One region of the Terribacillus sp. FSL K6-0262 genome, then DNA from elsewhere that is predicted to be linked to it. Evidence: riboswitches for the same ligand, from Rfam matches in the RefSeq annotation. Region 1 holds a riboswitch; the other holds the start of a gene.

Region 1 (4,497 bases):
GAAATACTGCAGGTAATAGGTTCCCAAAACAAGGAATCCGATCAATTCTATCGATAAAACAACGACCAGGATCTGCCGCATGAGACTGACCGCTCCGCGGAACGACATTTGGTTCTGATCCGCCATGATTAGACGGCGTTCCTTAAAGCCGATTTTCTTCCCGAACAATAGCCAGACGAAGGTGCCAAGCGTCATGACACCTATTCCGCCGAGCTGCATCGTGAACGCAATCAGTATGATTCCAGTCGTGTTGAAATATTCTTGTATGGGAACAGAGGCAAGCCCAGTCACACTGATGGCACTGACAGATGTAAAAAGTACATCCACGAAGGAGATATCCATTCCTTCTTTATGAGCTACTGGCAAGGCCAATAAGCAGGTAGAAATAACAACTGCCGTAAAATAAAAAAGAATGATCAGTCTTGTTGGCGAAATATTGTTGAGCCATCGCCAACGCGGGTCATAGGTACGCATACATGAACTCCTTCGTTGCATCTTTCAAATGTAATCTATTATAGCAGGTATGGTATAAGGAGAATAGCTCTTTTTCAGAACTGCTTACTCAGCTCTGCCGATTCCGCTTGAGAGGATTTCTCCCTCTTCCAGCCCATCCTTGCGAAGCTTTTTGATTGCAGTAAGCAAATCCAGCCGGTCTTCCCTTGCAAGTCTGCCCCGCATGATTACATTTCCTTCATCCCCTAAATCATTGACCTCCAATACTTGTATCAAAAACAAGGCCAGCCGATTCTCAGGTTTTGTGATCCTTACTTCCGCAAGCAGGACTTTGCGGTCCTCAGATAATGTCTGTACGACCTCCAAATCCTCTTTGCCAAGGACTGCTTCCAATACCCATTCGTTATCCTCCTCCTTATTGATGATCAAGCCCTCCGATAGTTTCATTTCCTTCCCTTCCATCGATCCTTGATCCGTGGAATATAAGGTTAATTCCACCAATTTGAAAGTTTTCACTGCTCCCACTCCTTTTATGTAACCAGTTATATCTTTTCTCTATCTTAATGCTTTTCGTATGTATTGGATAGGGGATGTTTCCTAAGAATATATGTGCCAATGCGCAAGAAAAACCGCCCTTCCGGCGGTTTTCTCATGCTTTGAATGCTTTTACATAATATAATTCCTCATTCAGATCCCCTGCCGTCACGTCAAACCCTGCCTTCGACAATTTATCGGTAAGCAAGCCGGCACTCTGATCCTTGCTGAAACCAAGTGCAACAACAATGCCCTTTTCGATGGTGATTCTGTATATCTCCTGAACAGCTAACTCGAGATCATCCGTATTGTCCAATACAAACGCTGCCAGCCCGCGCTGGAAGGATGCATCCGGAAAATTCAGTCTGCCCACTCCGCTCGGCATCCGATCGATATTCGATAGTGTCTCTTCCTCTGCACGGAGCGATAATTCCTCCAATAAAGCTTCATCTTCTTCAAGGGCAGTCACACGATCCTTCGTTTTATGGGCAATCGGTATAACCAGCTCCCCGTTACCAGCACCAAAGACGATCACTTTTTCTCCGCCCTCTATTTCCAGGAGCTCCAGCACCTCTGCTGCCGAAACTTCTGTTGTCTTATTCACCATACAGCTCTCTCCTTTTACAATCGATTAGTTCTGTATTGCCTATACCATACGAAACTAAACGTATCTTCCCTAGGCTTTCACGGATTCATAATTTCTATCCTCGATCGGTTCTCAACCCACCAATCATAACCTAAGTCATCTCTATCTCTGATTTCGTATGATCAAACCAAAATTGTTTCAGTATTTGCTGAGCGGGTAGATATTCCATACAAGATCAACATAAAGGAGAGATGAACATGAAACCCTATCTGAAAGAGTATACAAACGACGAAAAGCTTCAGGAAGACATTCAGCAGCTGAGTACAAAAGGTGTAAACAAAGATAATATTTATGTCTTGTCACATGATGACGACAGAACAAAGCGTGTATCCAGCAAAGTGGACGCCAATACAATCGGCCTATCCGAGATGGGTGCCAAAAGTGCGGTCGGGAGCATGTTCAGTAAACCTGGGGATGAGCTTCGTACAAAACTGAAGGAAATCGGCTTTTCCCAAGAAGAAGCCGAGGATTTCGAGGAGGATCTGGATGAAGGGAAAATCTTCTTGATTGTCACCGAAACGGAAAATGTCGAATGCTTGCTTATTTAAATGAACAGGCACTGTTCCGATGAACAGTGCCTGTTTATCATTTCTTTGGCAAAATGAATTTCGGCTGGGCCAAAACCAGAATGAGGATGACTATGATACTCGCGATGAAGCTCGGCAGCAAGTAGGAGCCATTATATATAAGTGAATATGCCCATACACTCTGCCCGGGAGCGGCTGCTGATCCGAAAAAGACCATCCCGCCTACAAAATGTGAAGCGAACCGTCCAATACTTCCAATCAGTGTTCCAATGATCAGGAATCCAACAAGCTTGGTTCGGTTATTATCTTTTGCCGCTTTACGAGCTGATCCAGCCGTCACAGCTGCCAGACCAACTAAAGTGAAGGCCAAAGGATAATCCAAAAAACCTTGGACAACATGTATGATATAGGGGTTGGTGACTAATTGAAGCAGCCCGGTAATCAACCCGGTTGCAAGTCCTCCTTTCCATCCCCAGCGAAACGCCATCAAAAATATCGGGACCATCTGCAAGGAGATACTGCCTCCCTGTGCCCATGCTTTAAATGAAAATAAGTCCAGTACGAATGCGAGCGCGGCGAATATTGCCACCTCCACTAAAAATAAAACCTTGCCTCTTGATTGCATATTGCTTCTCCCCTACTAAAAAAATGCAACAAAAAAACAATGCCGCAGGGAGATCCTTCCGATGGCCCTTACGCATTGTTTCCCCATCAAAGAAGCTACATCCCTACGCGAGTGCTAACTCACAGGTTCAAAGGGTCTGGACATATGTCCATCTCAGCCGGAATGGCTCCCCCTGCAGGCTTTTTGGTTCCGATTTGTTTTCTGTTGTCTATCTATTATATAGAAAAATGATAGCGCTAGCAACTATTATTGAAATTTCCTATATATGAAATTTTACCCAAGTGCTAATTTTAGCAATTTTATTACTTTTACTTCATATAACGAAATTGTTTGAATTCGAGAAAAACTATGACGTATAATGGACAATGTTCTTTAAAAAGGGAGGATTAAAAATGGATACACCAGCTACAATCCCACAGGGGAAGAAGCATCCAAAGGGATTGTATCTTCTCTTCTTCACGGAATTGTGGGAAAGGTATAGCTATTATGGAATGCGCTCTGTCTTGATGCTTTACTTGACTGCCGCAGTGATAAGCGGCGGCTTGGGAATGAGCACACAGCATGCTGCTTTCATTTACAGTTTATACGGAGGAGTCATTTATTTCACGCCTATCATCGGCGGCTATCTGACAGACAAATATATTGGTCTGCGTACAGCAATCACGATCGGCGGTATCACAATGGCGATCGGAGATTTCACAATATTTCTATTCAACAGCCAATTGGGTCTATATATCGGGATTCTTTTCTTGATCATCGGTAATGGTTTCTTCAAACCGAATATTTCAACCTATGTAGGTGAACTATATGACCCAAGAGACAAACGGAAAGACGCTGCTTTCACAATATTCTATATGGGAATCAACCTGGGGGCATTCTTCTCCCCATTGATCGCTGGTTTCCTTGCAGAAGATCTATTCCACTCTGTAGACGCTGATGGTATTGAACACTTTGGCTTTAAATGGGCATTCCTGGCTTCTTCCATCGGAATGATCATCGGTCAGTTGATTTTCAGCTTGTTGGGTAAACGTTACTTAGGTAATATCGGAACAAAACCTGCTCGTACTGAAGTCGCCGCGAAAAGTGTTCCAGCAGCAAAAATGACAAAAGCAGAAAAGAAACGTACTGGCGCTGTACTGATTCTATTTGTCTTTGTTATCTTCTTCTGGGCTGGTTTTGAACAAGCAGGCACTTCCCTGACACTTTATACAAGGGATTTCATCGATCGGAATATTGGCGGCTATACGATACCGGTTTCCTGGTTCCAATCTGTCAACCCGCTATTCATTGTCATCCTTGCTCCGATCATATCCGCAATCTGGTTGAAACTAAGCAAATCAAAACGCGGAGATTTGCGAACAACGACAAAAATGTCCCTCGGTATGATTCTCCTGGGATTAGGTTTCATGATTCTGGTTCCAGCAGTACTGTATACAGGCAGTGATGAAACGGATATAATGCACAAAGCTAATATTTTATTCATCATCTTTACTTATCTATTCCATACTATAGGTGAGCTTTGCCTATCTCCGGTAGGACTATCCATGGTAAGTAAAGTAGCGCCTATTAAGATAGCTTCCCTATTGATGGGTGTCTGGATGGCAGCATCCGGTATTGCCAATATCATCGGCGGACAGCTTGCTGCATTGACAGCAACTCTCGGTTATCTGGAGATATTCAGTGTAATCGGTGCCGCAGCTATCATAGTTGGT
Region 2 (4,497 bases), 880 kb from region 1:
TGCGATACCATAGAAACTTAGTGCGCCGATGCATGCTTTCATCACATCATCCGCAGCTCCTGCAAATGCCGCAACGACTGCACCGAGAAGGCAGCCGGATCCTGTTATTTTCGTCAGCATCTCATGGCCATTCGACACACTATACGTATGGTTCCCATCCGAGAGGACATCTATTTTGCCTGTTGCGATCACAATCGTATCCAGCTCTCTTGCAATTTGCTGGACGTGGCCTGGGGATATACCTTCACCAGAACCATCCACACCTTTTATTTTAGCCGATATACCGCCGAGGACAGCTATTTCACCCGCATTCCCCCGTATGACAGTGACATCCACCTCTGCCAAAATACGACGGGCTGTTTCTGTCCTGTAGGTCGTCGCACCCACACCGACAGGATCGAAAATCACCGGGATACCGAGTCTGTTCGCTTCTTTCCCAGCTAAGATCATCGCTTCCGCATCGGCAGCAGCCAGGGTGCCGATATTGATCAGCAGCGCCTGTGCATGCTGCACCATCTGCGCTGCTTCTTCCTTAGCGGATGCCATAACCGGAGAAGCTCCGAGTGCAATCAACCCATTTGCAGTAAAATTGATGACCACATTGTTTGTAATACAATGAATCAGTGGGTTCTTTGTGCGGACTTCCTTTATCACATCAGTATACTTCATTATGCTGTCCCTCCTGTACAGGCACACTTTTCAGACGGTAGCCCCAATGGTTTGTCGGCCCGTTCCCTTTGCCTAGCTGCAGCGAATAACGAATCGCATCTGTTACAAACTCCTTGCCGATTTTGACTGCCTCCTGCAACGATCTCCCCTTCGCCAATTCCGCTGTGATTGCCGCCGAATATGTGCATCCTGTTCCATGAGTATGCTTTGTCGGGATTCGCTCGGCTGTGTAGGACGTAAAGTTTTCCCCATCATAAAGCCAATCTGCAGCTAAAGCATCTTCCATATGCCCGCCTTTCATAAGGACAGCTTTTGCCCCATATTCCCTGACGATTCTTTTTGCCGCTGTTTTCATACTGGCTTCGTCCTCTATCCGCATTCCAGTTAGTTCTTCCGCTTCCGGTACGTTCGGCGTAACCAGTGATGCCAGCGGCACGAGATGTGTCTTCAGCGCATCTCTCGAATCTTCTCCCATTAGGGCATGCCCGCTTTTGGCATACATGACAGGATCCATGACATAAATGGTATTTGCATCATTCAGCATAGCAGCGATACAGCGCATCATCTCTTCCGATGCAATCATTCCGGTCTTTACAGCAGCCGGGATGATGTCCGAAAAAATGGATTCCAGCTGCTGCTTTAGAAATTCGACCGGAACATGATGAATTGCCTGCACACCAGTCGTGTTCTGGGCGACAAGGGATGTTATCACGCTCATGCCATATACCTCGCGCTCTTGGAATGTCTTCAGATCAGCCTGGATGCCGGCACCGCCTGAAGGATCCGTACCGGCAATCGTCAAAGCACTCTTCACATCAGGCATGAAGGGACTCCCCTTTCAATGGTATCATCCAATCTTGCTCGGTGGTTGCCATCTCCCAAAAGGCATGTTCCAGCATACAGCTTTTCAGGAATGCTTTACGCGCTCGTTCCTTGGCAGCAGATCCTGCTGTTTCCGCCCATTTGTCCAGCCGCTTGCAAAGCTCGGCTGTCACATCCGGCATACCGTCTTCCCTGCTGGCATAGAACTGGATCCATTCCAGGAACGGATTGGATTCATCCGGCTCCTTCGTCTCGATAATATGGGCAGCCAGCGCTTGATACGTCCACGGGCAAGGCAGGAGTGCTGCCATCAGCTCCCCGATATCACCATGTACAGCACTATTCATCATGTGGGAAATGTAATGATCTGCTGCCGGCGGCGGTGTCATACGCTGCAAATCCTCGTATTTCACACCAGCCACCTTACAGAACACATTATGCGGATGAATTTCACTATGCAGGACAAAATTAATCTGGGACTGATAGAAATCCATCTCTTCCCTTGTCTCACATTTGCTTACTGCCAAGCCATAAATACGAGCGAATGCAGTCAGGTACTCATAGTCTGCCTTCACGTAATGGATCAGCGCCTCTTTAGGCACATGGCCATTTGCAACTCCTTCGACGAAAGGATGCTGATAGATTGCTTCGAAAACCGGGTTTGCTTCTTCTCTCAATTGTGCAGAAAACATGTAAATTCCTCCCCTTATTGGAGAAAGCCCTGATGAAGAGTGATTGGCGCCGGCTAAATAAAAAAGCCGCTCCAGAAGTATGGAGCGACTCGTATACATAGCGATAGTGTCAAAGTTCACACGAATCCGGCTCCACTTCCCTACGCTGGTGTTAACCAGATCAGGTTCAAAGGGATAAAGATCTCTCTTATCTCAGCCGAACGGCACCCCTAGTGGACTTCCTCAAATTCAATTGTCCCTTTAACTATCACATGCATGGATAAGATTGTCAACCGATGCATCAAGTGAAATATTCAATCCGTGAATGCGGGAACATTTTATAGATCGTGCTCCCAAGAATGTCTTTGATTTCTTCCTGTTCCTCATTCTGATAAACATACTTCCCGATACCGTAGCGGCCCCATTTATATTTCCGCTTGTTTTCATCGAGTTCCAGCTTTGTCATCGGGTAATTTTTCTGGATGACACGTTTTGCCGGCTTTGTGAAACGGTGCTGGATCAATTCAAAGGTAAGGTTCTTTTTGGCATGAGCGGGCAGCGCTGCTTCCAGATGCTCCAGCATTTCCGGATAGCCCTTCTGCCAGCCCTCATGCAGATAAATCGGAGCAACGATGAAGCCAAGCGGATAACCTGCTTCTGCAACTTTCACGGCAGCTTCGATCCGATCTTTCAAACGGGAGGTTCCAGGTTCGAAGTATTTGATCACATAGTCATCATTGATGCTGAATCGGAACCTTGTCCGTCCCTGATGATCTGCGTCCAGCAAATGATCCACATGGGCAAATTTCGTCACGAAACGCAGCTGTCCATGTTTGGATCGACCGAAGTATTCTATTGCATGTTTCAGCGTGTGCGTCAGATGGTCGATGCCGACAATATCCGAAGTACAGGAAGCCTCGAAACGCGTCTCTTCAGGCGCCCTCTCCTGCATATATTGCTCTGCCGCCTCGAAAATCTCATCTGTATTCACATACGTACGGATATAAGGTTTGGATCCCATCGTTGTCTGCAGGTAGCAATAATGGCAATGTCCCATACATCCTGTCGCAAAAGGAATCGCATATTCCGCAGATGGTTTGGACGTATCGAATTTCAATGTTTTCCGTACGCCGACGACCAATGTCGATTTGGCAGTGCGATACTTCTGGAACTCATTTTCCCCCGGCAGATTACGAACCTGGTTATGGGAAGTGGTCTCACGGATTTCCACTCCCATGTCCTGGAATTTATCCCGAAGTTTCACGCCAAGCGGATACTCCAATGCCCTGGGCTCGATATAGACGAGCTGCGGCACGAACGGTTTAACCATAATACCCACCCTCGGTCAGGCCGAAAGCAGACACATACGCCTCCTCCGCCTCGCCAAGATCCTGATAGACTGCAACTTCATCCGTCAGCGGATAATACGTTTCATAAATGAACAAAGCAAGTTCCCCGGGCTTTTCCGGATGATGGACGACTGCTGCTTCCTGTATATTTGCCACTCCCTGTGCATGAGGATTGCGAATGATCACATAGACGATATCCCCTGGCTGAAATGCCATACCGTTGGCCTCCTTTTTTATACATACTGGGGGTAGTATGCACAAATTGCAGACAAAGCATGTAAAAAAATGAACCCTTTTCCAGGAAGTATTCGTCTACTTCTTAAGGAGGGGTCCATAGTGAAAATCTTTATATATATTTTTCTGTTCATCATCTTGTCTTTTATCGTTTACTATCTGCTGGCCAATTGAATCATATCCGGAAACGGGCCACAGAGGTTTGCAGCTCTTCCGCAAGATACGAAAGCGAACCGGATGAGGCAGCTCCTTCTTCAGTTGCGTCATCTTCGACAAACAAATCATAAGCTTCTTCATTCTGATTCGCCTTTGTCCGGATGTCATTCAGCTTTACCCGCGCTTGTTTATAGATTTCATAAATACTTTCCACCTGCATGCACATCGTATTATGTCTTAATTTTTAAAAAAACTCGTCAACAAAAGCCCTGCCACTTCAGCGCAATGATGCCGCCTGGTATCAGGACTTTCACACAATTATCTCAATGGAAACAATGAACCGCCAGAAACTGCTTCCGGACTTGGTTTCCCCACATAGTAGCCTTGGGCTAAATCAATTCCAATACGCTTGCAGAAGCCAAATTCTTCTTCTCTTTCAATCCCTTCTGCCAGAACCTTCGAACCAAGTGTCCTGGCAACATCGATCACATTATGGAGAAATTCCTGTTTTTCGGGATCCGTATCGCAATCGGATATATATGCCCTGTCTATTTTGACGATATCTGGCTCCAGCTCCCTGAACAAATCAAGTGTGG

What was found. A riboswitch is a leader RNA that binds a small molecule or an ion and turns the genes downstream of it on or off. The one in region 1 is predicted to bind thiamine pyrophosphate.
Region 2: linked by a shared signal. The riboswitch ahead of tenA (thiaminase II) and the one ahead of thiT (energy-coupled thiamine transporter ThiT) in region 1 are both predicted to bind thiamine pyrophosphate.

What each region holds. Positions count from the first base shown of each region.
Region 1 is NZ_CP150277.1:361,100-365,596, forward strand. It holds gene MHI54_RS01795 (TrkH family potassium uptake protein) at 1-474, opposite strand, end outside; gene MHI54_RS01800 (YwpF family protein) at 559-969, opposite strand; gene MHI54_RS01805 (methyltransferase domain-containing protein) at 1,103-1,594, opposite strand; gene MHI54_RS01810 (general stress protein) at 1,831-2,181, shown strand; gene thiT (energy-coupled thiamine transporter ThiT) at 2,219-2,785, opposite strand; TPP riboswitch at 2,869-2,968, opposite strand; gene MHI54_RS01820 (peptide MFS transporter) at 3,178-4,497, shown strand, end outside.
Region 2 is NZ_CP150277.1:1,244,254-1,248,750, forward strand. It holds gene thiM (hydroxyethylthiazole kinase) at 1-690, opposite strand, end outside; gene thiD (bifunctional hydroxymethylpyrimidine kinase/phosphomethylpyrimidine kinase) at 656-1,492, opposite strand; gene tenA (thiaminase II) at 1,485-2,183, opposite strand; TPP riboswitch at 2,304-2,404, opposite strand; gene splB (spore photoproduct lyase) at 2,464-3,492, opposite strand; gene MHI54_RS06420 (transcriptional regulator SplA domain-containing protein) at 3,485-3,727, opposite strand; gene MHI54_RS06425 (hypothetical protein) at 3,921-4,115, opposite strand; gene MHI54_RS06430 (EAL domain-containing protein) at 4,220-4,497, opposite strand, start outside.